DNA from 3 places in the Salinibacillus aidingensis genome. Region 3 is predicted to be linked to each of the others. Evidence: riboswitches for the same ligand, from Rfam matches in the RefSeq annotation. Region 3 holds a riboswitch; each other region holds the start of a gene.
The links. A riboswitch is a leader RNA that binds a small molecule or an ion and turns the genes downstream of it on or off. The one in region 3 is predicted to bind S-adenosylmethionine.

Region 1: another riboswitch for S-adenosylmethionine. It lies ahead of ACZ5OK_RS15075 (carboxymuconolactone decarboxylase family protein); the one in region 3 lies ahead of ACZ5OK_RS06555 (LLM class flavin-dependent oxidoreductase).
Region 2: another riboswitch for S-adenosylmethionine. It lies ahead of ACZ5OK_RS03360 (hypothetical protein); the one in region 3 lies ahead of ACZ5OK_RS06555 (LLM class flavin-dependent oxidoreductase).

Annotation. Positions count from the first base shown of each region.
Region 1 covers NZ_AP043759.1:2,889,878-2,900,457, reverse strand. Annotated here, with positions in the region: gene ACZ5OK_RS15130 (TRAP transporter substrate-binding protein) at 1-356, shown strand, start outside; gene ACZ5OK_RS15125 (TRAP transporter small permease) at 547-1,035, shown strand; gene ACZ5OK_RS15120 (TRAP transporter large permease) at 1,032-2,306, shown strand; gene ACZ5OK_RS15115 (zinc-binding alcohol dehydrogenase family protein) at 2,324-3,340, shown strand; gene uxuA (mannonate dehydratase) at 3,380-4,453, shown strand; gene ACZ5OK_RS15105 (SDR family oxidoreductase) at 4,456-5,304, shown strand; gene ACZ5OK_RS15100 (bifunctional 4-hydroxy-2-oxoglutarate aldolase/2-dehydro-3-deoxy-phosphogluconate aldolase) at 5,340-5,990, shown strand; gene ACZ5OK_RS15095 (hypothetical protein) at 7,409-7,672, opposite strand; gene ACZ5OK_RS15090 (hypothetical protein) at 7,675-7,917, opposite strand; gene ACZ5OK_RS15085 (hypothetical protein) at 7,936-8,154, opposite strand; gene ACZ5OK_RS15080 (PD-(D/E)XK nuclease family protein) at 8,341-8,571, shown strand; SAM riboswitch class I at 9,090-9,195, shown strand; gene ACZ5OK_RS15075 (carboxymuconolactone decarboxylase family protein) at 9,382-10,050, shown strand; gene ACZ5OK_RS15070 (LLM class flavin-dependent oxidoreductase) at 10,296-10,580, shown strand, end outside.
Region 2 covers NZ_AP043759.1:599,268-609,847, reverse strand. Annotated here, with positions in the region: gene ACZ5OK_RS03390 (DUF2703 domain-containing protein) at 45-611, opposite strand; gene ACZ5OK_RS03385 (DUF4145 domain-containing protein) at 811-1,920, opposite strand; gene ACZ5OK_RS03380 (hypothetical protein) at 2,297-3,088, opposite strand; gene ACZ5OK_RS03375 (serine hydrolase) at 3,537-3,881, shown strand; gene ACZ5OK_RS03370 (serine hydrolase) at 3,815-4,201, shown strand; gene ACZ5OK_RS03365 (hypothetical protein) at 4,215-5,015, opposite strand; gene ACZ5OK_RS03360 (hypothetical protein) at 5,115-5,432, opposite strand; SAM riboswitch class I at 5,605-5,707, opposite strand; gene ACZ5OK_RS03355 (FAD-binding oxidoreductase) at 5,783-7,144, opposite strand; gene ACZ5OK_RS03350 (MurR/RpiR family transcriptional regulator) at 7,387-8,235, shown strand; gene murQ (N-acetylmuramic acid 6-phosphate etherase) at 8,371-9,255, shown strand; gene ACZ5OK_RS03340 (PTS transporter subunit EIIC) at 9,281-10,580, shown strand, end outside.
Region 3 covers NZ_AP043759.1:1,194,033-1,204,612, forward strand. Annotated here, with positions in the region: gene ACZ5OK_RS06530 (tripartite tricarboxylate transporter permease) at 1-314, shown strand, start outside; gene mvk (mevalonate kinase) at 350-1,339, shown strand; gene mvaD (diphosphomevalonate decarboxylase) at 1,336-2,355, shown strand; gene ACZ5OK_RS06545 (phosphomevalonate kinase) at 2,520-3,620, shown strand; gene sdhB (succinate dehydrogenase iron-sulfur subunit) at 3,676-4,416, shown strand; SAM riboswitch class I at 4,555-4,666, shown strand; gene ACZ5OK_RS06555 (LLM class flavin-dependent oxidoreductase) at 4,959-6,008, shown strand; gene ACZ5OK_RS06560 (ATP-grasp domain-containing protein) at 6,026-6,979, shown strand; gene ACZ5OK_RS06565 (spore germination protein) at 7,120-8,631, shown strand; gene ACZ5OK_RS06570 (GerAB/ArcD/ProY family transporter) at 8,652-9,740, shown strand; gene ACZ5OK_RS06575 (Ger(x)C family spore germination protein) at 9,737-10,580, shown strand, end outside.

The DNA.
Region 1 (10,580 bases), 1.7 Mb from region 3:
AGAACCCAGTTGACTTAATTCAAAGTGCTAGTTTCAATGAGGTACAAGATTATGTAAACGTAACCGAGCACGTATATTCTTGGATTTATGTTGTAGTTGGTAATGAACAGTTCAACGCACTAAGTGAGGATATGCAAGCAGCTGTTCAAGAAGCAGCAGCGGAAGCACAAGCATATGGTCTAGAATTATATGAAACTGAAACTGCTGAAATTGAGCAAGAATTAAAAGATGCTGGAATGGAATTCGTTGAAGTAGACCAAGAGGCTTTCGCAGAAGCGATGAAACCAGCTGTTGAAGATAGCTTAACTGAAAAACAATTAGAACTATTTAATAAAATTGTAGAAGCAGGACAATAAAAATTTAATTAGGTAACATATCCCCCTTTAGGTGTCTAGTTCCAGCACCTAGCGCCTCGGATCATAAGTCAGCCCTTTCTGTGGCAAAAACCGCCACTTCAGGGCTTGCCTATGCCTGACGGGGCTGAGCGAGGCGCTTGCGCTTTTCAGGGGGTATGTTACCCCATAATTTTATAAAGGGTGAGCAACAATGCAAGCTATACACATTCTTAGTCGGATACTAAAATTTTTAACGATTGCTAGTTTTTCTGCCCTCGTTCTCGTTGTGATCATCCAAATTACAGGGCGTTATTCACCATTTAGTTTTGTTTGGACGGAGGAACTTTCACGTTTCTTTTTTATCTTCTCTATTGCCTTTGCAGCACCTTTAGCGATGGAGCAACGTGAATATGTTCGAGTCGATTTATTTATCGATTTCCTTCCTGAAAAACTTAAAAAATATGTCGATGCAATGATTTACCTGATTTTAGGATTGTTTTCTGCTTTCTTAATATCCTATGCCTACGAGTTTACATTACTTGGGAAGAATCAATCTTCTGCCACACTAGCGATTGAAATGTATTACATTCACTTTAGCATGGTAATTTTATTTGTATTTTTAGCACTATACAGTTTTTTTAATATTTATGCCGTACTTAAATTAGATCAGTACGAAGAGGAAGAAGGTGTTAACCAATGATGGCCGCCATATTATTTGTAACCTTTATCCTTCTAATATTTCTCAGCGTACCAATTGCCTTTAGTTTAGGTCTATCATCTTTGGTTTATATTTTGATTGCCGATATTCCTTTAAATATAATCCCTCAGAAAATGTTTGGGGGTATTAACTCCTTTACTTTACTCTGTATTCCAGGGTTCATTCTGGCGGGAAACTTAATGAATGCTGGTGGTATTACAGAACGAATCATCGACTTTGCAAAAAAGCTAGTTGGGCATATACGAGGTGGTTTAGGTCTCTCAAACGTTGGTGCATCCATGGGGTTTGCTGGCATCACTGGGACAGCACTAGCGGATACTGCAAGCATTGGTTCAGTCATGATTCCCGCCATGAAAAAAGAAGGGTATGATGCTCCTTTTTCAGTAGCTGTAACTTCATCCTCTTCTACAATTGGACCTATTATCCCCCCTTCGCTTCCTATGATTATCTTAGGAACACTTGCGACGGTATCAATCGGCGATTTATTTTTAGCGGGTACTATCCCTGGCATTTTGCTCGGGCTATGCTTAATGGCTGCTACGTATGTGATATCGAAAAAGAGGAAATATCCAAAAGGTGAACGTCAAACATTCTCCGTTATTACCAAATCATTCTTCGGCGCCTTCTGGGCTCTTATGATGACGGTTATTATTTTATTTGGAATTTTAAGTGGTTACTTTACACCAACAGAGGCATCTATTGTAGCCGTTGTGTATGCTTTAATTGTCGGGATATTTGTTTATCGTGATTTAAAGCTGCACATGCTTCCGAAGATTCTATTAGATTCTATGGTTAGTACAGCGGGAATTATGGTGTTGGTTGGAATGGCGAATCTATTTGGATGGATTCTAGTAAGTGAGCAAATTCCACAACTAGTAGCAGATTCGATTTTAGCCATTTCTGAAAATCCAATAATCGTTATTCTTCTACTAAATGTGTTGCTGCTTTTTGTAGGAACCTTTATGGAAACCATCGCAGCACTTGTGATTTTGTTCCCAGTGTTATTACCTGTTGCCACTCAAATTGGAATGGATCCCGTTCAATTTGGGGTCATGATGGTACTGAACTTAATGATTGGTTTATCTACGCCTCCAGTAGGTGTATGTTTATTTGTGGCATCTAGTATTGGGAAAGTGTCCATTGGCCAGGCATCTAAGGCGTTACTACCATTCTTAGCTGTAAGTTTACTCGTATTATTAGCGGTTAGTTTCATTCCAAGTCTAACACTATTCTTACCAAGCTTATTTGATTAATAAAAGGAGGGCTTATAATGAAGGCAATTCAAGTAAAAGAACCAGGAACATTAAATGTAGTAGAAATGGAAGAGCCAAGTTTAGAACAGCCCAATGAAGTAAAAATACGGATGAGAGCGATGGGAATTTGTGGATCTGATATGCACATTCTTCATGGACAAAATCCTTTTGCGACCTATCCTCGGGTTATAGGGCATGAAATTGCTGGAGAGGTTGTAGAAACGGGCGATTCTGTAACTGGCTTATCTGTAGGAGATAAAGTAGTGATAGAACCGATGACATCTTGTGGAGAATGCTATGCTTGTAAACAAGGTCGTCCGAATATTTGTGAGAGTGTACAAGTTTATGGTGTGCATCGTGAAGGCGGTGGCCGTGAAGTGATGGTGATGCCCGAGCATTTAGTGCATCGGGTCCATAATGATAGAGATTGGTCTGAGATTGCCTTGATTGAGCCATTTACGATTGGGGCTCAATCTATCTATCGTGGTCAAGTTCAAGATGGAGATTATGTTTTCATCATTGGGGCTGGCCCAATTGGATTGTGTTGTTTGAAAATGGCAAAGCAAGCAGGTGCGAAGGTCGCAATTTCTGATTTCAATGATAAGCGTCTTGCTTTTGCGAAAGAGTGGGGGGTTGATCACATCATCAATCCACAAAACTCTGATGTAGAAGAAGAAGTGTTTGCATGGACTGGAGGCATGGGTGCCAATGTCGTCATTGATGCGGTTGGTCTTCCGCAGACAGTTGAGCAAGCAGTAGCGGTAACATCTGCGGCTGCACGAGTGGTTTTACTTGGTTTTGATACGAAAGTGTCTCAGCTTGCCCAAGTGAATATTACGAAGAAAGAGTTAACGATTTGTGGTTCACGCTTACAAACACACCGTTTCCCGAAAGTGGTTGAATTATTTAACACGCTAGAGTTTGATGTAAAGGAATTAGTAAGTCACCAATTTGAATTAAGTGAAGCTGAAAAAGCCTTTGAATTAATGGACCAAGCTCCGCCAGAAGCACGTAAGGTTGTTATTAAACTATAAAATTGATTTGTGAGACGAGGCAATAGGGAGGTAAATTCTATGAAAATGACGATGCGATGGTTCGGGGAAGATAATGACCGTGTCCCATTGGAGCATATTAAACAAGTTCCGGGTGTTGAAGGGGTTGTTTGGTCCTTACATGACGTCCCAGCCGGTGATGAATGGCCAATGGATAAAATTTTGGAAGTCAAAGAACAAGCCGATCGACACGGATTAAATATCGATGTGGTAGAAAGTGTTAATGTTCACGAGGACATTAAGCTTGGACTTCCTACACGTGACCAATACATTGAGAATTACATTAAAACGATTAAAAAGTTGGGCAAGGTTGGCGTGAAGGTGATTTGCTATAACTTTATGCCGGTGTTTGACTGGACGCGTACCGATTTATTTAAGGAAATGGAAGATGGCTCAACCGCTCTATTTTTTGAAAACGACAAATTGAAGGACATTGATCCGATGGAATTGGTCGACACCATTTCGAAAAACTCGGCGTATACGATGCCAGGATGGGAACCAGAAAGACTCGCTCATTTAGCGAATTTATTTGAAAAATATAAGAACGTAACGGAAGAGGATTTATGGGAGAATCTTCAATATTTTCTAGAAAAGGTCATCCCAGTCGCAAAGGAAAATGACATCAAAATGGGTATTCATCCGGACGATCCGCCTTGGTCTGTGTTTGGATTACCACGTATTATTACTAATAAACAAAGCCTAGAAAGATTTTTAAAGCTTGTAGATGATCCTTATAATGGTATTACCCTTTGTAGTGGTTCATTAGGAGCTAATCCTGAAAATGATGTAGCGGAAATGGTAAGAGAGTTTGCCGATCGAATTCCTTTTGCCCATATTCGAAATCTAAAAAGATATGAAACCGGTGACTTTATTGAGACTTCCCACCGTACTCAGGATGGGTCAGTTGATGTATACGAAATCGTTAAAGCCTATCACGAAGTAGGGTTTACGGGTTATGCAAGACCTGACCATGGCAGACACATTTGGGGAGAAGAATGCCGACCAGGTTATGGACTGTATGACCGTGCACTAGGGGTTATGTATTTATGGGGAATATGGGATTCCCTTGAGCGACTAAAAGAAAAAGGAGAATAATTTTGCTAAAGCTAAATGAAAATTTAGAAGGAAAAGTAGCTGTTATTACAGGAGGAAGTGGGGTGCTTTGTGGGGCTATGGCTCGTGAGCTTGGCCGCCAAGGAGCAAAAGTTGCAATTTTAAACCGTACTATAGAATCTGGTAAAAAGGTAGAACAAGATATCAAGGAATCTGGAGGAGAAGCCTTAGCTATATCCTGCGATGTTCTAGATATTGAAAGTGTTCGTAAGGCAGAAGAAATCATTACAGAAAAGTTAGGTATCTGTGATATTTTGATTAATGGGGCAGGCGGAAATCATCCTGATGGAACGACTACAAATGAAACCTTAAAGCCAGAGGATTTAAGAAATAAAGATATATCTACGTTTTTCGATATGACAACAGAAGGCTTTCAATTTGTTTTCAATTTGAATTTAGTCGGGACCTTTATTCCTACTCAAGTCTTTTTGAAAAAAATGGCCAATCGTAAGGGCGCAACCATTATTAATATGTCATCGATGAGTGCACCGTCTCCGATGACCAAGGTACCAGCATATAGTGCAGCAAAAGCGGGAATTGACAACTTTACTCAATGGTTGGCTGTTCACATGGCGGACGTTGGTATTCGTGTGAATGCGATTGCACCAGGGTTTTTCTTAACGGATCAAAACCGTAATCTATTACTAAACGAAGATGGTTCTTTAACTGAACGATCCAATAAAATTATTAGTCATACACCACAACAACGATTCGGTAAGCCTGAAGATTTACTCGGAACTTTGCTTTGGTTAGTGGATGAAAACATGTCTGGATTTGTAACAGGCGTCACTGTACCGGTAGATGGTGGGTTTATGGCCTACTCTGGTGTCTAAATGGCTGTAGACAAGGTATTGGAAAGGAGACCATAATGAGTAATCAAGCATCTTTAAATAGATTATTAACGTCGGGTATTGTAGCGGTTATACGAAAAGTAGATCCTGAAAAGGTCCCCCCACTCGTCCAAGCTTTTGTGGACGGTGGAGTTTCTGGTATCGAAATTACTATGGATTCAGATAATTCATCTGCAATGATTCGTGAGCTAAAACAGGTTCATGGGAACAAAATTCTAATTGGAGCCGGAACGGTTTTAAATAAGGAACAAGCAAAAGAAGCTATTGAGGCTGGTTCTGATTTTATTTTTGCTCCTATCTTAGATCGAGAGACAATAGAATATACAAAGAATCAAGGCATCTTAATGATTCCTGGGGTGTTTACTCCTACTGAAATCCATCAAGCCTATCAATGGGGTGCTGATATGGTAAAAGTATTTCCGGCTACCGTTGTTGGTCCTCAATTCTTTAAAGATGTTAAAGGACCTATTAGCCAAGTTCCGATGATGCCCACTGGTGGAGTGAATTTAGATAATTTAGGTGCTTTTATACATGCGGGAGCAGTTGCAGCAGGGATCGGCGGTTCTCTTGTCAATAAAACATTAATTGAACAAGGGGATTGGAAAGCACTGCAAAATTTAGCTGAGAGATATGTGGAGAAGGTTGCTCAGGTAAGGAATTCAAAATAAGCTAAGAGAATTCTGATTTAGGGGTGGGACATAGAGGACAGGTAAATTGCCCCAGCCTCTAATATTCTTGGTTCAATACCTGGCAATACTCGATATGCACGGGCCTGATTGCTTTAGCAATAAATCCCGTAAATCAAAATATAATGATTTACGGGATACGTTTTTTTAAATATATTGTCTCTTAACCAGGTCAAGGAGTCCTTACTCCTCCAAATACTTTTTAGGAGTAAGAAATGTAAAGGGTAATAACCCAGGATGGCGACCAATTTCAATGGCACCGGTAAATTGTTGCAAGGTCAAAACTTTTGGGACTGCCAGCGTATGGGTTTAGCAAGAACTCTCATAAAGATAAGAAGGCAAGAACCATTAATGAATTATATAACCTAAGATATAAAGAAAAATTCCGCTGATTTATCGATCGGTGGATTTTTTTTGTATTTTTTCTGGTTCAGGATAAAAAGAAGAAAATGGCCTAGCTATGCGTTTTTGTTTTTGAATATGGAAACCATTAAAGTATCTGTTCCGGTTTGGTTTTGGATTGATGTAGCGGTTTGCAATATATTTTTTAATGTAAGACATTCAATCAGTTCCCTTTATTACATAATGAGTTATTTTACTTTATGATAGAACAAAGGTTATTATTCGTTTGTAAGGCCTTTTTTAATAGATTTAGAAAGCTCACGTTGTAGAAAGGGAGGAGGGGAATAAATTCAAATCATAGCAGAATATAACCCACCTTTACACACTGCTATTCTATAGTGCAGAACCAATAAATCAATTAAATACAGAAATAGCGCAAAGCTTATAGCAATTGTAATGTTCGTATCAAGGTCAATAGATAATAAATATCCAACAGCCAGCAAATATAAAATTCTAAGTATACTCACACTCACGAAGTATGAAATTTTCGAATAGCCAAAGAAGGATAATAAAATCCTGGTTAAATTTGCCTCAAGGAAAAAACTGAAAACTAAGTACCATAACATTAAATAAATGATCTGTTTCTGATTTAAGGATAAGTTTAGAAATTCATTTATCAAGTTTAATGAACCCGTTAAAGCTAATATACAAATCGAAATAATGACTGAAACTAATAGCCCGAATACTGTGGAAACAAAAAGAGCAATTAAAAGAGGATGCTCTTGATCTCCTTTACTCTCACTTCTATAAGAAAAGAAAAGGAAAATTAGGAAAACCGTAATAAATATAGCGATGATTATGTAAATGAAGTTCAACATATTTCTCCCTCTGTTTGTGTTTTATATTTTACTGTAAAGAAAAGTGCAGATAAATTCCGTTTGTATAATCCGATTCAATCGTTTTATCCATAGATATCGCCCTAACATCATGTCGTGATGTCACACTTTAGCCTACCTATTAGGGGTTGTGAGAATGACCATTTCTGGAAAGCGCAGGTATTACCTCTCTTTTAGCAGACGATTAAAAGATTCTAATACAACATTAAAATCCTCAACAATTTCCTTAACTAAATCCGCCAGAGAATGTGCATCCCAAAAAATGTCCTCTTCAGATTTATTTATCTTCTCTACCAGTGCAGCTGGGCGTTTCAGAACCTTCCAGTCCATATTCCTGTTACTCATCTCTTCTTTTAAATCACTGTCTATCATTTTTCTCGCGGCATGCAATAGTTCGTTTCTTCCCAATCCTTCTATATCAATCATCACTACAATTTGATTTTGCTGGATATACTTTCTTTGTGTACATGTAACTCAACATGAACGTCTGGAGTTAAATGCTTCCACTCATAAAAACGAATTTGCTGATAGCCGCGCTTAACCGAAAAATCATATACCCATTTTCCCGTCTCCCAATACTCTTTCAGCAGATTTTCTAAATTTTTCAGGAAGTTTTGTTTTTGGTTTTCATAGGCCTTTTCCATTTCATCAATCATATCATGATGCTTCAAATACAACCGGCTTAGTTCCTACTGTTTTTCTGTATTATCCACAATATACCCCTCCAAATGCGTGAGAAACTCCTGGTACAAAAACCGCTCTTTCTCTTCTGTATTTTCCAGGTCCACCTGCTTTAATATCCTGATTAATTCACGATAACTTAAAGATTTGAAATAATGAGAAGCGGCCCGTTCCCCTTGTCTTGTAAGGAAGATATAGTGCCGATTAGGAATATATGAAAAAAGCATTTCCAAATCTTCATGATCTATCTATGAGTTACAAGATATGAACCTTAATAAAAGTATCTCATACACTGATCAATTAAGGTCATTGGTCCGGAAAGCAGACGAAATCAAGCAAGCATATTCTGAACAGACGCCAACCTTCCTTTCCGTTACAAATAGAGCCTATGATGAAAACCTGATTAGCAATTTATATTAAATCCCGAAATCAAAGGCATAGGTCACGAGGCACTTGCCCAACTATATAAGTGGATTTCGGGAAAAACTATTTCCGGGATAAAAAATGTTCAACTTTTTAGAGAATACCAGTTGAGGGACCATCGGCGGTTAGATTTATTGATTCTTTTTGATGATCATTTGATTGCGATTGAGAATAGAGTGTTAAGCAGTGAATCTGAGAATCAGACGAAATTATATCTGTGATAGTCCCCCTGTAATACATAGCATCAAACCAACTACAAAACAAACCAAACTAAGAGCTTAATACCCTTCCAAAAGATAATCGTATCAGGTTGATAAAACCACTTCCTATACCAGAAAATTTTATATATCATAGGTATCAAACAACCCTATATTCAGATTATTAAAATACTTCATATCCAGGATGTGACGACAATATAGGGACGGGGGAACAGGTGGACAGGATGTGGGCTTGTGGGGGGATTGCTACAAGCCTTGTTTTTTTATATTTAATTATTAATTTTGATAGATATGTTATTAATCCAAAATGTCTTATCCTCTAATTGTGAAACATTCTGTGAAACAATATTATTCGGGTGGTGACAGGCACCACCCCAGGGAGGCACCCCCCAGGGACGAGGAACCTGTCCCTCCGTCCCCCCAAAAAGTCCTATTTCAGAAAAATAAAAACATTCCCACTTGACAGATTTAATATATAACCGATATGATGTGAACAATTCAATTTAAAATTAAATATGAATCTCTTATCCAGAGTCGGGGGAGGAAACTGGTCCGTTGATCCCGCAGCAACCGTTACGCATGTAACAAGGTGCTAATTCCAGCAAGCATTTGCTTGAAAGATGAGATGATGTTGTTTTTAAAACCTCTACCTCATCGGCAGAGGTTTTTTTAATTCCCAAAAAGAAGGGGTGGAGAACATTCATGGGCTATTATTTGCATTAAACCAAGTAAACCTATGTGAACAGTATCGATTTATGTGAATGGCAATAGCGGAAACTGAATTTTAAAACGAATCAAAAGGGAGAGATTTTAATGACCACAACAAAAACAGATAGCTTATACCAGAAGTCCTACTTTAGCCGGATTACAGAATTGAAAGAACATGCACCAGAAGCATTTGAAAAGTTTTTTGCGTTTAACAATCAGGCACTGGCCCCCGGGAAATTATCCGTGAAATTAAAAGAGTTGATTGCTGTTGGTGTCGCCCATGTAACTGGATGCCCATATTGCATTGAACTTCATGTTGGAAATGCAAAAAAACAGGAAGCATCAAAGGAAGAGGTTTCAGAAGCTATTTTTGTTTCGACTGCTTTGAAGGCAGGTTCTGCGGCAGCTCATGGGGTGAATGCTTTGAATGCCTTTGATGGAGCTGGGGATGAGGAGCTATATAAGGCCTCCTATTTCAATCGTTTGAAGGAGTTTGCTGAACTGAGCGGGGATACATTCAAGAGTTTTTTGGATTTTGACCAGCAAGCCATTAAAACCAAGGAATTGACCGAGAAAGAAAAGGAACTCATTGCGGTTGCCTCAGCCCACACGACAGGCTGTGCGTATTGCATTGACCTTCACACCCAAAATGCGAAGAAGGCAGGTGCTGATTTGGAGGAAATCTCGGAAGCGATCTTTGTTGCGGTTGCTTTAAAGGCTGGTTCTGCCATTGCCCACAGTGTAAATGCCTTGAATGCTTATGACAGAGGCTGACGAATGGACCATCCTTAAAGAATTCAGCTAGTGTGAACCTTTTACGATTGCCGGGCCTTTTGAAAACGGCAAGCCGGAGTTGAACGTTTATCGCATCATAATGGCTATGTCCCGTGTCCAGCACGGTCTGCAGCATCATCGGCTTCCGTCAGACTAGAACATAAAAATCTCATCTACTGCGCCGGGTAAGTCTTCTTGGCAGTCGTTTTAAAGTATAAAAAATCTCTCAAAAAGGAGCATGATGTATGGGTAAGCAGATTCATTTAAATGGTTTTATACAAAATTCGCCGTCCCCTCATTCAACCGGTTTATGGAAACATGAAAAGGACAAAGGGACCGAGCATAATCGTCTGGATTATTGGATAGAGGTGGCGCAAACATTAGAGCGGGGAAAGTTTGATGCTCTTTTTATTGCCGATGTGCTTGGAACTTACAGCGTTTATGAAAACTCACACAGTGCGGCGACCCGCGGGGCAGTTCAGCTCCCGGCCCATGATCCGCTTATTCCTATTTCAGCCATGGCGTCCGTG
Region 2 (10,580 bases), 590 kb from region 3:
CCCGATTGAGGAATAGTCCTAACCCATAATCTTAAGGAAAAATACTAACAACATTGATCCGAGGAACAACACATATTATCGTCTTTAGAACGTTGTTTCTCCTTTTGATCAAAGAAGTTTTTCAAGTTTCCAGACAGCACAAAATTTTCCCCTTTACCTTCATTTGATGCTGAGGATTGTCCATATACTTCTGCTAGTATAGCGTCCATAATTATCCCTTTAGGTGCTTCTGTATACTCTTTTCCTTTATACACCCAGACCCGACAATCAACATCTATGCCCGTAATCGTGTTACAAGAGCCACAGTTACTTTCCTTTGAGGCCGGTTGAATATCAGTTCCATTAATTCGAATGGTAGGAGAAAGGTCAAAATGCAAAGAAATAGCTTGTTCTTCACTGCCAACCAAAACACGATTGACTAGTATATCGTAGCCTACTGTGTTTAGCATAGGCGTCACTTCGTTAATGGCTTTATTTAGGTTCGCTTCTGTTCCTTTACAACGAGAGCAAACCTCCAAATCGATATACATAAAATCAATGATAAGTTTATTGTGTTTTTCTTCTGTAGGTTCCGTTAGCGTTTCTAATAAGTTCGTTTCATGATTTGCCATGATAAAATAAAACCTCCTGCCTTCTTATATTCCTTTCACATAAGAAGACGAAGGGTTTCAAAAAAGGATGCACTCCTAGATTAACATTCATCACAGATGGAATTTCCTACTGAGTAATAAAAAACACACCAAAAACCTAGTGTGTTCATCTCGATGGTATATTTAAATTGAAAGTTGAAAAAATATTCCTTCCCTTGGCCTATCCTTGCTTCTCTTTAACCTGCTCAAACAACTTCTCCACAGTCCCGATACCCACATGCTCATACTTAGCCAGAATGACAATCTCTTTCGGCAGCTGGCCAACGGTTTCAATCTGGTCCTCTTTTAGCTGTCTTAAGAGGTTCGGAATTCCTGTGAAGTTTTCCGCTGTCAGTGGTATTTTGGACAGCTCGTCCGTGATCACTATATAATCCGTTTTATAGAAGATGAATAGCTCACCTGGCCGTTCCAGCAGCAGTTGCCTCCGTACCTTTTCTTCTTCAATAAATCCTTTTAGTTCATTGAAAAATTGTTCTTCGTTTTTCTCATTATACCGTTTGACGTGGGAGGACAGGCCTTCAATATTATTCGGCAGTTCACTCATGATTCTTGCCTGCTGTTCGGCACCAAGCCGGATCAGAAACCGTTCAGATTTATCAAATCGTTGCGGTAAGAGGAATACATCCCTTAGAAAATAGGGGACATCCACTTGATCATCACTAAAGGTGAGGGTGCGAATGGTCGTATACCCTGGTGGCTCTACCTGATCGTAAATGACCTCTGTGGCAACCGCTGTTTCCTCCTCTGCTTCCCTGGTCTCGTCCTTCTCTTCAGATGAAACGAGTACATTTTCAAGCATTTTTAGCCGCGATTCGATTTCACTAATTTCATAGGATTCTGTGGATTTTGGTGATGGGTCCTGGTACTCCGGAACTTCAAAATCTACCGGTCCATATACCTCAACATACCATTTCACGATTTTATATACCGCTTCCCATGATAGCAGGGCTTCAGAATAACGGAATACCCTTGTATCATGAGCCGCCTGATTTCCAATTTTACGAACGTGGTGCAGGGCATCCCGAATTTCTGGTGTTAAATAGCCATTGTCATCTAAAATATCGATTCGTTCGATTAAAGTGATTCTTTTATCTTCCTGCAGACCTTCAACACGCATCACCTGCTGCAAAATATTTTCCACGAATACCCTGGCATGGGTCAGCATCATTCGGGGGCTTGTGAAAATGCTGTTTTCCAGCTCTCGGGCCACGTAGGCTAGTTCTTTTGATATTGGTTTTAGAAATTCATAAAAATAAGCTTGGTTGTTCATTTTAAATTCTCCCAGGTAAAAATTATGATAGGTTTATCTTAACATATGTAATAGATTTCCATGATATAAGGGCATGATCCAGAACAATGATATTATAATATCACTAATATTAGACTAAACCTTTTCTAACACTAACCGTATTATAAATTCCAATGAACGTTGTTATTCAAGTTTTAAATGATAGTAATAAAAGTGTGGTATAATTTTGTCCAACAACATATTAGCGTGTGGAGCGGCTTAATCTCCTGTGGAGAACGGGGGTGAGTCGTATGGAAGATATGACCATCGCAATAACAACAGGAATATTCATCGTGGCTTTAATTAACCTTGTAGTTGCGATAATAGACGTATTGAACAAAAAATAGTTTGCCCCTTTTCACCCTCCAACAACAATATATTGCTTGGCTTTAGGTGGATAGACCGTCTGTGTAAAAAACAGAATCCAATAAAGTTCCCTGGCCTTCCTGCCAATTTCACCAAATATAAGTATGCCCGGAGACATATGTTTTGAGATATTGTTTATCTGATAGGTCCGATCTCCAGCTATGTCGTAGAGGACAATCATGGTTTCCGTAACTTGACGAACCTCAAATAAGCTTTCTACCGTTGAACTGCACATTCTTAATTGTTCCGTTATTTCTTCTAAGGCTGCTCTCGTATTCCAGCCCTCTTCATACAGGTTGGGAAAAGTGTATAACAGAAGGTCATTTAATAGGCTTTCAACAGAAGTTAATTCAGACCAGTTTTCTTCCGTACATTTCTTAACGATTTCATAACAGGAGCACCCTGTACGTTTATCAAGCCAGTGGGCAAACTTTAATAGTTGTGTAAAAAAGATTTCTGTTTGGTTTTGCTCTATGGTGATTTTCATATAGTAGGGATAATAGACGGTGATCAGCTCTTCCCAGAACTCCGGGCCACATTCTTCCCAGGATTCCGGGCAATCATCTTCTAAGTGGGTCGTTAAATAAGCGGAAAATAGACGGAGGAAATAATTAACCTGTGGATTGGAGAGAAATCTCTTTTTATAGGCAATTAAATCAGGACCGTAATAGTGAAAAAGTGCTCGGGGACGCATATCAAATGCAGAGCCTATTTTGAGCATTTCCAAATATTTCTTTCGTTCTTCTGGATGTGAAAACTTATGGACAAACGCGTTTACCTCCATATCCTTTCACATCCCTTTTCACAGCTTATACAGTTTTGAATTTTGTAATCATTCATCTTATCAGCTCCTATTCTAATAATCTGTCAGATGATCAGGATGTTGTTCATAAGTTTTGCCATTGTGAAGGAGATACATGGGAGGTTTGGGGAGGTGATGGGTTCTTGACTACCTGTCTCTGTTACAAATAAGATATATGATTTCCATAAATCCGTCAACAAAGGGATTTAAAGGAATAATTACATTTTTGAATCTATTTTTTGAAAATAAATGAGTTTTAGCTGTTGTGTTTAGCACAAAATGAAAAAATGATCGTAAACGTCATAGAAAAATCATATTTCATGAATAATTACAGGATATTTTTTGAGTCAATTTGTAGATTAAGATATAGTGAAGATGTAGAAATTTTCTGGAAAACCTTATAAATTTCTAAAACCTGGAGAGTGGACTAATGACGATAGACAGGAATCAATATAAACAGGAAATTGATAGGATTTGTTTACCCTACAAGGAGAAAAGGCCCAATCTCGTTCTGAATATTGGTGTCATTAAGGAAGAAGAAAGGGAAATTTTTAGTGAAGGAAATCGAAATGGATTTGAGGGCAATGCTCCCGAAAGCTTGATTTACGAGATAGGATCTATCACTAAAGTATTTACTGCTTCATTATTAACGAAGGCAATTGCTGAGAATAAGCTCGACCCTAATCATCCTATTGATCAACATCTTCCATCATTGGCAGACTACGAGTCTTTAAAGAAACACTTGCGGGAGCCGGAGCCCTACGATCTACCATAAAAGATCAGTTATCGTTTCTTGCCAGTCATCTAGGAACATCCGGGGATAAATTCCATGATATTTTGGCACAGACACACTCCGTTCAATTTGAAGATAAGACGGGTATATGCCTAGGTATGAATTGGATTATTGATAAAGAAAAAGGTGTCATTTGGCACAATGGAGGAACAGGTGGATATTCCAGCTTCATAGGCTTTAACAAAGAAAAACAGTCAGGTGTTGTCATTCTTTCAAATTATGCACCAAGTTTTTCTAAAAAGGACTCCCTTGACCACATTGGGTTTAACATATTAGAAAAGCTTTGCTCGAATGAACTCTAGATGTTTTCTCACATTAACTCTGTCTTCTCAAAACCAGCAGCAAATCATACAGCTGCTCCGCCTTTTGATAGGCTCCCTTTACGCTGCTGTCGTTTCGGCTCAATGAACCCTTATATAAATCAAAAATGATCGTCGGTTCGTTTGTGTCATTGACGACAATGTGTAAGGAAATACGTTCTACCCGATCTTCAACACGATGTTTCTTACGGCGACCGCCAATGACTGCTCCAACACCGCCGCCAATTGCTCCACCAAGAATTGCACCCGATGTACTGATACCTGTTGAAGATTTAATAACCTGCTTATCATCTTTAGTCATTTGTACATCAAGAATCTCCCTGATTGGATATATACGGCGGTGGTCTGTGCCATTTAAATATGCGATTTTTTCTGCATCCTCATCAATAGCGAGTACCTGCTTTTTCTCACCGTCAAATTGGTGAGATATCTCAAAGTTTTTCTGTTCCTGCAGATTTTTAATCGCTTGCTCTTTATCCTCTTCTTCCTCTTTCGCTGTTTGATCAACACCAAGGATAAAGAAACTGCCGATAAGAAATATGACCCCAAGGATCCAGTGAACTTGAAATCCCCAAATCGTAGCTGCCATGAGGAACAATCCCCCGATGACATTTAAAGTGGACCAGTTCCATATCACAAGTCCAGCCCCTGCCAAAAGCGCCACAGCTCCCATCAAGGGATGAATAATAAATGCCCAGATGATTAATCCGATTAATGCAAAAAAACCAAAGCATCCTATAATCATTCCTGTTTGCTCCCCTGCTGCAATCGTAAGACGGCCGTTCACTTTGACCATTCTCACCACTTTGTCAAACTAATTATACAAATTAATAGTGAATAACTGAAGACGAAAGCTCGGCAGGTGCTGTACTTTTTCAATTCGCAAAAATGTTTTTTATCGTCCATCGCCTCCACTGTTTTGATTTATAACTTCCATATCCGTTCTTTTTCCTGTCACCAAATCGATCATTACCTGCTGCGCCTCTTCATGACTTTTAAAGTTTCCGAGAGTTTTGACAACCTTATATCCATCACCAGTTTTCTGTATGCCATATTCAAAGCTTAATGTCTTTTTACTTTCCATTTCCTTTTCATCCTTCTTTCTCTCTGTATTTTTCTTGGCTAGTAGTTTTTCCTGATTGTACTCCATCACTGGCTTGATAAACTTCTGATACCTCTCTTTTTTAAAAGCTTCCAATTCTTCCTGTGTCATATTCTTTGTGATCTCGGTAACCGGTTTTCCCTGCTTCCTGATTTCTTTTGCTTCTTCCTCGGATAATTCAATAACTTTTCCATTTTAATAAAAACGTCCATTTGACTCACTCCTTTACAGGTATAAAAAAAGCTTCTTTATGCCCTGAATGCATAAAGAAGCTTCTCCTCCGTATCTATCATTCAAAGCACAGGCTTTGCTGGTAGGAGCACCTTGCGTAAAGCAGGTTGCTGTGACGTCAACGAGCCAGATCTCTCAGTCACTCTGGATATCCTATTCAATTATTTTAATCCTATCATATTTTTAGTCCGTTGAACAGAGTTTTACGGTTGACCACTACGATCAAAACATTAGAAAACCTTCCCTGGATTCAAGCGATTGTCCGGATCAATAGCTCTTTTTACTTTACGCATTAATTGGATTTCCACTGGCTGACTCATTTTCTCCAAATATCCCTTTTTAATGACACCAATGCCATGCTCAGCAGAAGGGAGACCGCCTAATTCATGAACTTTGCTGTAGAGATCATCCAGATAGGCTTTTCGTTTTGTCTGCCAGGCAGCTTCATCCATTCCTTCTTTCATTAGGACCGTATGAATATTTCCATCTCCGGCATGGCCGAAGTTTATCACGTTTATCCCATGCTTTTCCTGCAATTCCTTCGTATAACTGATCATCTCAGCAAATCGATTAATTGGTACGACTTCATCCAGCATTTCGAACTCTGTAAATTGCATTAAGGCTACTAAAATATGATCACGCAGGAACCAGGCTTTTTCCTCCTCTTCCGGCGTGGATAACGGAAGGATTTCCGCCGCCTGTCCTTTTAATAGATTTTCTGTAAAACTGACCCTGCGTGAAAGGTCCTCCTGCTCATTACTATCCAACGTCATTAAGATGTAGGCGTCTCCCTTTTGACTTGGCAGCTTCTTTTCCGTAAATTTCTCACTATATTCAATGGTTCCCCGTTCAAATAGTTCTAAAGCTGCAGGTTCCACCCCATTTTTTAAAATCGATAATACACCATTAGTAGCCGCTTTTAACGAATCAAAAGCCAGTATCACAGACTGCTTATATTTTGGCATCGGAAGTACTTTCAGCTTTATCCTGGTTGTAATTCCCAGGGTTCCTTCTGAGCCGATAAAGAGATCCTTTAAGTCATAGCCGGAACTGTCCTTGATATTCAGGCTTCCTAATGTGGCTTTTTGACCATCCGGCAATACAACATCAAGCTCACGTACATAATCCCTCGTGGTGCCGTATTTCACCGCACGCATACCACCTGCATTTGTAGCTATATTACCGCCTATGGTTGAATTTTTTGAGCCAGGGTCAGGTGGGTAAAAATAGCCTTTCCTTTCCACAAATTCCTGAATTTCCTGTAGTTTTACACCTGGTTCTACCGTTAACGTCATCGTCTCTTCATCCAGATCAAGAATCCGGTTCATCCGGTGAACATCAATGATTACTTCTCCACCCTTAGTTGGCACCTGAGATCCGGCTACACCTGTTCCAGCTCCCCGTGCAATAATCGTAAGGTCCTCCTGGTTGGCATAGGTGACTAAATCTATAATTTCCTGTTCCAATTCCGGTAATGCTACAGCTTTTACAGCAGCAACATCTTTCCAGGAATGATCGGTTTTATAGGCTTCGGGAACATCCTTATCCAGAAAAAGACGTTCATGATCAGGAATAATCGTCTGCAATTTCATGTAAAAATCTCCTTTTGATAGATTCGAAAAATTCTAAGCTGTCTCACGATTTTATCGTAAGCGTTTGCAATTTATTTTTCAAGTAGATAATTTTTCAAGTTTTTTCAAAGAGTAACAGAAAAGTTCGTCTGCGCTCTGCCTTTAAAGCTCATCCTTTGCAGCAATCAATTTAAACGGATTGTACAACTCGGCTAAATATTCTGTATAATATTGATTATTATATAAAGAGAGGAACATTGTATATGGGCACATTACTGAACAGAATTAAAGGAAACCTCCCCTCCCTTTCTGAAGCAGAAAAAAAGATGGGATTATATGTATTGGAAAATCCGGACCTTGTTCCAAATATGACAACAAAGGAGCTTGCCCAGAAGTCAGGAACGAGTGAATCAAGTGTAGTCCGTTTCTGCAAATCTATTGGGATTGGCAGCTTCAAAACGTTTAAACTGGAGTTAGTCAAAGAATTAGCCATGAGTGAGGATAATCTGACAGACTTTAATTTTTTGCAGGATAAAAGTGAGCCCTATGACATTTTTCAAAAAGTAACCCACGTTAATACATCTGCCATTGAGGCCATTTCTACGTCTTTGGATCGCAGGGAGTTTGAGAATGCCGTTGATACTATCCAACACGCGAACAGGCTCGTTTTCTATGGCGTTGGCGGTTCAGCAACGGCAGCTGTCGATGGGTTTTATAAATTCACAAAATTAGGCTATCCATGTACAGCTCATCATGATTTTCACTTTCTGCTATCCTCCATTCCCTATTTAAAGAAAAACGATATCATAATCGCCATTAGTATGTCTGGTAAAACGAAAGATGTATTGGAATTATCCCGATTTGCCCAAAAAGAAGAGGCAACGGTCATTGCGATCACGAACCTGGATAAATCACCGCTTTATAAAGAAGCTGATATTCGCCTGTGCACCCCCATAGTTGAACATGATTACAGAATTGGAAGTATTCCGTCCAGAATGACCCAGCTGACGATTATTGACGCTCTGTATCTCAGTGTTTTCAAGGCAATGGGTGAGGATGTCCTGCCTCAATATCATGAAGCCAGAAATGAAGTTGTTCGACTTAGAAGATAATGATCTGATTCTTCAAGGAATGATTTTTTGACTTATATGAAACTTAATTTCATAAATTTTAATAGATTTATTGACATATAGTTTCACCACCTATAAAATGTGGGTATGAAAGCGATTTCCTAGGAGGGTTAAACGATGCTCAACAAATTAACAACAGAAACCAGGAACCCTGCCAGTATGGATATTGATACAAAATCGATCAAAGAAATACTGCAAACGATTAATCAGGAGGATCATAAGGTTCCAGCAGCTATTGCCGAAGAAATTCCTCAAATTGAAAAGGCTGTACACTTTGTCATTCAATCGTTTAATCAAGGTGGCAGATTAATCTATATCGGAGCTGGAACAAGCGGTAGATTAGGAATACTTGATGCTTCAGAATGCCCTCCCACTTTTGGTGTATCTCATGAAATGGTTCAAGGTTTAATTGCAGGCGGTATGAAAGCGATTACCGATGCCGTTGAAGGTGCTGAGGACAGTGACCATTTAGGAGGTGATGACCTAAAAGCCATTTCACTAACAAAACATGATACCGTCGTTGGAATAGCAGCCAGTGGCCGAACACCTTATGTGGCTGGAGGGTTGGAATATGCAAATCATATAGGCGCAAACACTGTCAGCATCAGTAATAATAGAAAGTCTAAAATTGGAACATTAGCCAAGGTAGCTATTGAAGTGGTAACAGGTCCCGAAGTAGTGACAGGCTCAACTCGATTAAAGGCGGGTACAGCACAGAAACTTGTCTTAAACATGATTACAACTACAGCAATGATTGGGATAGGCAAGGTTTATCAAAACTTAATGGTGGATGTGCAGCCCAGCAATCAGAAGTTAATAGAAAGGTCAAAACGAATCATTATGGAAGCAACCAACGTTGATTATGACACTGCTGATGAGCATTTCGAAAAAGCTCATCACAATGTTAAAGCAGCTATCGTTATGATTCTATTAAATTGTACCTATGATCAGGCGGTTCAAAAATTAGCTGATTCAAAAGGGTTTATACGTTACACAAAATAGGATGAATGATTAGGGGGGAAACCTAATGGCGAAAGAGAGAAAGGAAGAAAGATTAGCCAGGGAGATACTTGATGAAATTGGTGGAGGAGAAAATATTCAATCCTTTACCCACTGTATGACCCGTGTACGACTTAATTTAAAAGACGATGGAAAAGCAAATATTAACGAATTAAAAGAAAAAGAAGGTGTTATGGGGGTTGTTGAGGATGACACCCTGCAAATTGTCGTTGGTCCTGGAACCGTTAACAAAGTTTCTGACCATATCACGAAAATAACAGGAATCCAAATGGGTGAGGAACTCGATGTAAACGAGGATGATCTTGCCAGTATGAAAAAAGGAGAAATTAAAGAAAAAAACAATACACCCTTTAAGAATCTCCTTCGCAAAATTGGCGGGATTTTCATTCCGCTCATTCCAGGTATTGTAGGTTCTGGTATTATCAATGGTACAGCCGGATTTTTAAATAACTCAGGTGTAGATACGTCCTTAACCTGGATGCAAATCCTGATTGTTTTAGGTGGCAGTATTTTCTCCTACTTAGCCATCATGGTCGGTTGGAATACAGCTAAAGAATTTGGAGGAACACCTGTATTAGGTGGTATTGCTGGTATTATCACGATGAACCCAGCATTAGCAGACATCACTATTTTTGGAAACGATTTAGCCCCCGGTTACGGTGGTTTAATTGGCGCCATGTTTGCTGCCTGGTTAATGGTATTCTTTGAGAAACAATTTAGAAAAGTTGTTCCGAATACAGTCGATATTATATTTACTCCTTTATTGACAATCTTAGTTGTTGGTTTTCTCACTTTAGTAGTTGTTCAGCCTTTCGCCGGAATTCTTTCGACCGGTATTACAGCTGGAATTAATGCTGTATTAAGTCTCGGCGGTGCATTAGGAAGTGCCATTGCCGGCGCCTTACTCAGTGGATTTTTCCTTCCATTGGTTATGCTTGGTCTCCATCATGGACTTACACCGATTCATATGGAGCTCATTAATTCCCTTGGTTCCACTGCTTTACTACCAATTCTGGCGATGGCTGGAGCCAGTCAGGTTGGTGCAGCCATTGCGATCTTTGTCAAAACCAGAAACAAACGCCTTCGTAATGTGATTAAAGGTGGTCTGCCTACCGGATTCTTAGGTATTGGTGAACCTTTAATTTATGGTGTAACGCTGCCACTGGGACGTCCATTTATCACAGCTTGTCTCGGTGCTTCATTCGGCGGTGCTTTCCAGGCAGTTGTAGGTACAGCATCTTCAGGAATCGGACTATCTGGTATTCCATTAATTCCTTTAATTGTAGATAACAAGTTCCTATTATATG
Region 3 (10,580 bases):
TATCAATGTCTGAATTTTTTTGGGCGACAATTATTGGTGCCGGAATTGCGATTTTGATTACGTATTTTGTAACGGTGAAGTATGCGGTGCAGATTTGCCGCTTTGTCTTTAAGCGTATTCCGCATGAGGCGATGCTGGGCTTGTTTTTCGGGCTGGTTCTTCTCCTCGCCTATATGGATGCAGGCTGGCTGAATGTTGCCGGAGTTCTGCTTATTGGACTGGTTGCAGGCGTCCTTAACCGGTTAGGCGTCAACTACGGTGTTCAGTTTATGACATTATATGCAGCACCATTTATTGTTAATACGTTATTTTAAAAACAGAATTGATTGAATAGAAGTGGGGGATGTTTATGCGTTCATCTTCTCAAATAAAGGGAGAGGGAACTGCCCATAGTAAACTCATCTTAATTGGAGAACATTCAGTTGTATATGGGGAGCCGGCGATTGCTCTTCCATTTCCATTACTTATGGTAAAATCAACGGTACAAGAAGGTGCTGGTGAAATTACCATATCCAGTGACTTTTATAATGGCCCGCTCGGTACGATTCCGGACCGGTTGGAGGGCATTGCTGTATGTATTCGTGAATCGTTAAAATTCTTAGCCAAACCGGCAAAAGATATACATTTTACAATCAAATCCATGATTCCGATTGGTCGTGGTCTGGGTTCAAGTGCGGCCATTGCTACCTCGGTCGTACGCAGCCTTTTTTCTTATTTTGAAAAGACATTATCACACCAGATGTTAATGTATCTGGTTGATATTGCTGAAAAATACGCCCATGGGAATCCAAGTGGAATTGATATGGAATGTGTGTCACGAGATGTCCCTATTTGGTTTAAGAAAGGGGAGGCCATTCAGCCGATCGAAATGGGAGTACCATTGAATCTGGTTGTGGCTGATTCAGGCCGAATTGGAGATACACGGGCAGCAGTAACAGCGGTTCGGGAAAAATATGAAAAGCATTACCAGAAAGCCAAGCAATCGATTAAATATATTGGTGACATGACGCGTAAGGCAAAATCCATTTTAGCCGGAGAACGCCCGGAAAAATTAGGCGGACTGTTGAACAAAGCCCAGGAGGAATTAATGAAGCTTGGCGTCAGTGATGGGAACCTGAATGAGCTCGTCACCTGTGCCCGGAATGCCGGTGCATTGGGAGCAAAATTAACAGGTGGCGGACGCGGGGGCTGTATCGTAGCCCTGGCTAAAAATATGGAGGATGCTGAGCGTATTTCCGATTCCCTGAAAGCAGCTGGGGCAAAGGATACATGGTTTTTCACCCTGGGAATGTCCCAATCCGCATCGATGAATGAAGCAAGCAGAGGAGATTTAATATGAAGGCGGTAGCGAAAGCACATACAAACATTGCCCTTATTAAGTATTGGGGTAAGCGAAATGATGAACTGATTTTACCGATGAATAACAGTCTGTCTCTCACATTGGATCATTTTTATACGACCACGGAAGTTCAGTTTGATGAGGCTTTACAAACAGATACGTTTATTTTTAACGGGGAGACCGCCAGCGATTCAGAGTCTGCCAAAATTTCCAGCTATCTGGACCGAATCAGACAATTTGCCGGTGTACAGATGTATGCAGCCGTTCGTTCGGTGAATCATGTTCCGACATCAGCAGGTTTTGCTTCGTCTGCATCAGGGTTTGCCGCTTTGGCTGCAGCTTCAACTAAGGCACTGGGTCTTGATTTGGACAGGAAAACCCTCTCCATCCTTGCCCGTCAAGGATCAGGATCTGCGTGCCGTTCCGTTTTTGGAGGATTTGCCGAATGGGAAAAAGGAAGCCGGACTGATGGTTCCGATTCCTATGCCGTGCCGATTATGAGTAAAACGGAGTGGGATGTCCGTGTATTGTCCGTGCTGCTGGAATCAAACGAAAAGCCGATCTCCAGCCGTAAAGGGATGAAGCGTACAGTGGAGACCTCTCCGTTTTATTCAGGGTGGCTTGAAGCAGTTGACCATGAATTAAAAGAAATAAAAACAGCGATACGAACGAAAGACTTTGAGCGGTTAGGAAAGGTCGCCGAAGCCAATGCATTAAAAATGCACGCAACGATGCTGGGCTCCCATCCGCCATTTACCTATTGGCAGAGTAGTACAATGGCTGTCATGGAAGAAGTACAGCATCTGAGAGATAAAGGAATACAGGCTTATTATACGATTGATGCAGGACCTAACGTAAAAATTCTGTGTCTTCCGGAAGACGAGCAGAAGATACGGGATGAGCTGGAAAATCTGGAAATGGTGAAAGGCATATACGGCTGTCGACCTGGTCCCGGTATTGAATATAAAGAGAAACTTCCATCACTGGGGGATTCTCCATCCCCCAGTGATGGTTAGTTGAACTTATCAGGAATTTACCGGACGTTTATCCCCACTTAGTCTTGTTGGGTTACCCTCAAGACTTGAAGAAGGGATAATACGGCCAGTTCATGCGTGATAAAGATCGATTGTAGTTGTAAAAAAGCCTGGTCTTAAAGTGATCTGAAAGAGAGGGAATTCCATTGCCCATCAAGATAAAAGTCCCGGGAAAATTAATGATAGCAGGTGAATATGCCGTACTGGAACCGAATCAGTATGCCATCGTAGCCGCTGTCAACCGCTATGTTTATGCAGAAATCACACCAAGTAATCAATATAAATTTTCCCTTCCTGATTTAGGCTTTGAAACGGTTTCGTGGGTATCCAATTCCCATTCAATTGAATTCAGTGAAACCGATGAAAAATTACGGTTTGTTCAAAATACGATTATGGCTGTGAAGGATTATCTGAATGAAGCATCCATACACCTTTCTCCCTTCCATCTAACGGTTACAAGTGAGCTCGATGATCCCTCGGGTAAAAAATACGGCCTTGGTTCCAGTGCCGCCGTTGTTGTTTCTGTGGTATCGTCCATTTTAGCGCTGGCCCAAAAGCAGACGGATGCCTTTCACGTAAATAAGGATTTGATTTTTAAGCTTGCCACGCTTGCCCATGTTAAGACGCAGGGGAGCGGATCCGGAGCTGATGTAGCTGCATCAACCTATGGGGGATGGCTCGAGTATTCTGCTTTTCAGGCAGACTGGCTCCTTGATCAAATGCAGCAGACCTCTGTCAGGGCTCTGGTTGATCAGCCATGGCCGTATTTATCCATTCGCTCTATAAATCCGCCCGATGGACTTCGCCTCTGTACCGGGTGGACCGGAAAAGCGGCTTCAACAGGGCCGATGATCAAACAGCTGAAGCATGGACAGCAGGAACATCGAAACATTTACCATACCTTCGTGGAAGAAAGCCATGAGGCGGTAAAAGGACTGGTCAGAGGTTTTGACGAAAATGACCTTCCATTGTCCTTACAGAGTTTAAAGAAAAATCGCGCCATCCTTGTAAAATTAGGAAAAGAAGTGGGTATGCTAATAGAAACACCAATATTGGCAAGTTTATCCGAGTTAGCGGAGCAAATAGGAGGAAGTGGTAAATCCTCTGGTGCAGGTGGCGGAGATTGTGGCATCGCGTTTGTTCGCTCACAGCGTCAGGTTGAAGAGTTATGGGAAGCCTGGAGAGAAGCAGGGATTGAACCTTTAAATCTGGATGTTGACCACGATGGAAGCACCTGGCACGAGTAAGCCGATTTACCTCTCTTGCTGGTGAAACCGACTTTTTCTGCAAGGAGGAAGCGACATGGATAACATTGAGGTCAGGATTACCCGTCAGGATCATCCTGAGTCAGAGCCCTATGAAGAAACGTTTTCCATTCCTTATCGATCCAATATGAACATTATTTCTGTTCTGATGGAAATCCGGCAAAATCCGGTGACAAAGGATGGGAAGCAAACCACTCCTGTGCAATGGGATATGAATTGTTTAGAGGAGGTTTGCGGGGCCTGCTCCATGCTGATTAATGGCAAGCCCAGACAGGCCTGTTCAACATTGGTTGACCAGCTGGAGCAGCCGATTACCCTTGCCCCAATGACTACCTTTCCGGTTATAAGGGATTTATTTATCGACCGTGGGAAAATGTTTGATGCGTTAAAGCGTGTAAAGGCATGGATTCCGATTGATGGAACCTATGACATTGGTCCGGGTCCACGCATGAATGAAAATACCCGACAATGGGCCTATGAGTTATCCAAATGCTTCACGTGTGGGGTTTGTCTTGAAGCCTGTCCAAACGTGAACGAAAAAACTGACTTTTTAGGACCTTTCGTATTTGCACAGATTCGTCTGAAAAATGTACATCCCACAGGCGAAATGAATAAAGAAGAGCGTTTGGAAGCCTTTATGGGAGAAGGTGGACTTGAAGAATGCGGAAACTCGCAAAATTGTGTTCAATCCTGTCCTAAAGGAATTCCACTGACTACATCCATTGCAGCCATCAACAGAGAAGCTACGGTGCAGTCGTTTAAAAGCTTTTTTGGGTAAGCGGCTGTCTCCTGATTTCTAATGATATTAAAAAGAAATGGGGTAAAATTTTCACTCCTTTTAGGGAAGTAATCCAATTGGTATGGTTGACATTTTTTCTTTTATGATTTATGATTTTTCTAACAATTTTATATAGGAATCTTATCCAGAGAGGTGGAGGGAAATGGCCCTTGGAAGCCTCGGCAGCAGGTTCTTTTTTGAAAGAATACTGTGCCAAATCCATCAAGTCAGTGTGCTTGAAAGATAAGAGGACGAGTCGATTACAGTGGTTTCAACTCTCTTCTTATTGGAAGAGAGTTTTTTCTTATCCAGCAAATCATAAAAAAAGCTATTTGTGGATTAGAAAACAAGAGAGGCCACGTCCGGCTCCAGCGCCCAGCGACTAGCGTGACTTCCTTCACCTCCGTCCGATAAGTCAACATCGACTCACGCTGTTCGTCGTGTTTCCTTTATCTCCTACGGTTCAGTTCAGTCCGTACGTCGCTAAACGGGCGCTTCCGCCTTTGATTTTTTACATAACAACACAACAGGGAGTGGAGAACATGAAATATGGATTCTGGTTACCGATTTTTGGAGGCTGGCTTCGAAATGTAAAGGATGAACAGATGCCGCCTACCTATGATTATGCAAAAGAAGTGATTCAGTCAGCAGAGAAGTGGGGATATGATACAACCTTAATCGCTGAGTTATATTTAAATGATATTAAAGGAATTGAGCACGATTCACTGGAAGCCTGGACGACAGCTGCGGCATTGGCTGCTGTGACGGAAAAAATCGAAATTATGACGGCTGTCCGGCCAGGGTTTCATCATCCGGCAGTGACCGCAAAACAGGCGGCCAATATTGATCACATCAGTAAGGGGCGTTTTACGTTAAATATCGTGTCCGGCTGGTGGGAAGGGGAGTCCAGACAATACGGCGGGGCTTTCACGAGACACGATGAACGCTATGACCGGACAACTGAATTTCTTGATATTCTTAAAGGAATGTGGACGGAAGATTCGTTTTCCTATAATGGGGACTTCTATCAGGTAGAGGATGCGAAACTGGCCCCTAAACCTGTGCAAAAGCCGAACCCTGTCCTTTATGCAGGGGGAGAGAGTGAAAAAGGCAAGCAGGTGATTTCCTCAGCCTGCGATGCGTATGTCATGCATGGAGGAACGGTAGATGAGGTCGCCAGTAAAATTCAGGATATGAAAAATCGCAGAACAGCAGCAGGGAAGGAGCCCTTGCAATCATTTGGGATGGCAGCATATGTCATTTGCCGGGATACTGAAGAAGAGGCACTGAAGGAACTGGAACGGATTACGACCGTTGAGGATATGAGCGGATATGCAGGCTTTAAAGATTTCACTTCCAAATCCGAGCTTGAGCAAAGGATTCAGTTGCAGGATTATTCGGTTTCCAATCGTGGGTTACGGCCTAATCTTGTCGGAACTCCTGATCAGATTGCCGAGAGAATTTTAGAATACGAGCAAGCCGGAGTAGACTTACTGTTATTACAGTGTTCACCGCAATTAGAGGAACTGAAGCGATTTTCCAATCAGGTTATGCCACTGGTAGAAGAATTACGGGCAAAGGTTCAAAACTAATCTTAAGGAGTGTTTAGATGAGTAAGGTGTATGTCATCCATGAAAATGAAGAATGGACGGAGCATTTATTTAAGAGATTGGAAGAGTTGGAGATTCCCTATGAAGACTGGCTGCTTGATCACGGGTCCATTGATTTGACCGAGGAACCCCCTGAGGGCATCTTTTATAACCGGATGAGTGCTTCCTCGCATACGAGAGGAAATCGTTATTCACCTGAACTGGCCAGCGCGGTGATAGGATGGCTTGAAGCCTATGGACGCACGGTCATAAATGGGAGTCGTGCCTTACAATTAGAGGTTAGCAAGGTGCTTCAGTATTTGGAGCTTGAAAAACACGGGGTTCGAACACCCAAAACCATCGCAGCGGTTGGAAAAGAAGAGTTAATCAGGAAGGCGGAGGCATTTGAAGGACAGAAATTCATTACCAAGCATAACCGTGCCGGAAAGGGTCTTGGCGTCCAGCTCTTTCAATCTGTGGATGCATTGAAAGAATATGTGGAAGGTGAGGATTTTGAGGAGCCAGTGGACGGTATTACACTGATTCAGGAATATATCGAATCACCAGAATCCTTTATTACCCGCTGTGAATTTGTTGGTGGCAGGTTTTTATATGCGGTACGTGTCGATACTTCAGAGGGCTTTGAGCTTTGTCCGGCCGATGCCTGCACGATTGATGATTTATTCTGTCCGGCAGGGGAAGAACCGGCATCCCCGACGAAGTTCCAAATTCAAAAGGGCTTCGATCACCCTGTTTTGCAGCAATATGAGCAGGTGCTTTCAGCCAACAATATACAGGTAGCAGGTATTGAGTTTATTAAAGATAAAAGCGGAAATCTGTATACCTATGATATCAATACCAATACCAATTACAACAGTGATGCAGAGTCCGTTGCAGAGCAATATGGAATGCTGGAAGTGGCGAAATATTTGGGAGAAAAACTGAATCAGGCCAGGCAAAAGGCTTACGCGTAAAAGAAAAAGGCTATCTTCAAAAATTGAAGGTGGCCTTTTCTTTTTGTCATTTACCATTGAAGAATAAATCTGCCATGTTCAGGCAAAATATGAAGAGCAACCCACTGCAGAATTCTGATGGAAAATGTGAGGATTGGCCAATGAAACTATTCGGGAAAAAGAAATCAGCACAGAAAAAACAATCCAATACACTCCTGGAGCCTTCAAATATTATTGAACTCATAGATATCTGCAATACATCGAATGATTTTTTGCACTTTAAGGAGCCAATAAAAAAACAGAAGATTTGGATTTCCTTTTATAAATCATTGATTGATACAGAAATTCTTCACAGAGATATTTTGGAAAATATACAGGAGTATAAGCATTATTCCCTGGAAGAGATTAAAGAATCCATTCCAGTGGAAAAGGTACTGACAACAAAAGATGTTAAAAAAATGCAAACGAAATTGTTAAGAGGTTATATTCTGATCCGGCTGGATGAGTATGATCAGCAGGGTCTGCTCATCAATGCCCCTTTAAAGAAGACGAGAAATGTATCGGTACCAGAAGTTGAATTTTCTGTTATTGGACCAAAGGAAGCATTTATCGAATCCATTGACACGAATTTAAATCTGGTCCGTCATCATTTACCGATCCCGGAGTTAATGATCAAGGAAGTAAAGGTTGGAAGATTGACCAAGTCAAAGGTGGCGGTGCTATATATTGAAGGAATAGCCAATGAGGAAAACATCAACACAGTCATGCAGCGTGTAGAAGATATCGATATTGACCACCTTATTGATAGTTCCTACATTACACAAATCATTGCCGACAATCCAAAATCTCCATTTCCACAGTTGCTGGATACAGAAAGACCTGATCGCACTGCAGCTGTTTTGGCTGAGGGCAAAATCGTCATCATGGCTGACGGGTCTCCCCATGTCTTAATTGCACCAGCCAATCTTACTGAGTTTTTTATATCATTTGAGGACTACTTTTTAAATCCTTTTATTGCCTCTGCTTTTCGAATTATCCGTTTCTTTTCAGTTATCTTCTCCATTCTGGTGACACCGATATATGTTGCTGCTTTGACGTATCATTATGAGTTAATCCCGAAAGATTTAATGGGTACGTTAATTACCTCCAGGGAAGTAGTTCCGCTTCCGCCTATACTGGAAGCGGTCTTCTTGGAATTAACGATTGAATTGTTACGTGAGGCCGGGGCAAGACTGCCTACGAAGGTCGGGCAAACCATTGGTATTGTGGGTGGTATTGTGATTGGAACAGCGTCAGTTGAAGCCGGATTAACAAGTAACGTCCTGTTAATCCTTATTGCGCTTGCGGCCTTGGCTTCCTTTACAACGCCGGTCTATCAAATGAGCAATACCATTCGTCTGATTCGGTTTCCATTTCTTATCTTTGCTTATTTATTTGGCATGCTGGGGGTTGTTCTCGGCTTCTGTTTTTTAATCACTCACTTGCTGCGACTTTCATCCTTAGGGAGACCTTTTTTAGAACCGATTTATCCTCCTCGTCTAAAAGATATGAAGGATGCGATTATCCGCCTTCCGTTTTCAAGAAATACGAAGCGGCCGGTACAGCTTCAGACACAGCAAACAGAGAAGTACAGCTATAAAAAAGCAACGAAAAAGAAGGATATTGATGAATAATAGACAAGGAGGTGAGGAGGTTGGGTAAACCCGTTTCAGATACCCTGAAAGTATCGTCCTTTTTAGTTTTCTTTTTAGTTCATTCGGTTCAGGTGGGGATCGGAATTTTAAGCTTTGAAAGTGCCGTCATTGAATATGCCAGTTATGATGCATGGATTTCGGTAATCATCGCTGGAATTGCAGTCCATGTCGTTGTCTGGATGTGCTTTAAAATGCTGAAACAGGATGAGGACATTTTTGATATTCATAATACCCTTTTTGGAAAATATGCTGGCGGGGTGCTTGGATTTCTCATTTCAATTTATTTTCTGATTTTGTCGGCAGTTACACTTCGGCTTTATATTGAGATTATTCAAGTGTGGATGTTTCCTCATATAAGTGTACTCTATCTTGGGGTTGTATTTATCATACTTTTTTATTATGTGATTAACGGGGGATTTCGGGTTGTGGCGGGCATATGCTTCCTGGGAACGGTGATCCCGCTTTATCTTCTGCTTACGCTGCTGTTCCCTTTGGAATTTGCCTATTTTCATAATTTAATGCCTGTATTAAATCATTCGGTTAAAGATTTATTGCTGTCTACAAAGGAAATGACGTTAAGCTTTTTAGGTTTTTCTACTCTGCTCATCTATTATCCTTTTATTAAACATCCTGAGAAAGCTCATAAATGGGCGCACTTTGGGGTGATGTTTACGATTTTTATCTACGTAGCTTTAACCATTGTGGCCTTCGTTTTTTATGATGAAGAGCAGCTTAGCACGGTTATTTGGCCGACGCTTGGAATTTGGAAAATTATCGAGATGCCCTTTGTGGAACGTTTTGAATATATCGGAATCAGCTCATGGGCAATGGTTATCCTTCCTAATATGACCCTTACACTGTGGGCAGCCACCCGGGGAATGAAACGTATTTTTCATGTGAATCAAAGAAAAACCGTAATTGTTTTCCTCCTCATCGTACTTATTGCCAATACATTGATTAATGGACATGAACGTATTATGAAATTAAGTGATTACGTATCGCGAATGGGTTTTTATACGGTTTTTGTCTATATTCCATTTCTATTTATTGCTTACACTATTTATCAAAAAGTGAGGAAATCCAAATGAGAGCACTGGCTTTGGGAATCGTCCTTTCTACGGTTGTATTGCTTACAGCAGGATGTGGAATCGAACGGCAAATTGTTGATGACATTTCTCTTGTCACCGCTGTGGGTTATGATCCAGCAGAAGGAAATAAAATTCAGGGGACCATAGCGGTTCCAAATTTTCAGGCTGAAGGAACCGTGATGACAGAGATATTTAGTGATACAGCCATGCTGATGCGCGAAAATTCGGCTAAGTTAAACACAGAAGCCAACCGCCCACTGGCTACAGGGAAACTCGAGGTTATTTTATTTAATCAGGAATTGGCGAAGGAGGGGATTCAAAAGCTGAAGGATGTTTTTGTACGTGATCCGAGTATCGGTTCCAGAGCCAGATTGGCCATAACAGAAGGCCCCACACAGGAGGTTTTAACTCGTCAATACTGGGATAATGATGCAGGTATGTACCTGTCTGATATGCTGGAGCAGAATATTGACAGAGGAACGATTCCTGAAACGAATCTGCATCTTTTTGTGTATGCCCTGTATTCAAAGGGAGCAGATCCCTATTTACCTTATTTGTCTGTGGAGGACATGGTCAGTATTGATGGCATTGCTTTATTGGATCATGACCGTTATGTTGGAAAAATCCCCTATGAGCAAACCTACACCTTCAATTCACTGGTTGGAGATTTTCAGAACGCTACCTTTCCCATTCATCGTGGGGATAAAAAAAGTGCAACGGTTAGTAATATAAGCTCGGATAGAACAATTCAATTTAAAGGGTCTGGGAAGAATATGGAATTAATTATTGATGTGAAACAGAAAGGGATTCTCAGGGAGTATCGTGGAGGTAAGATTACGA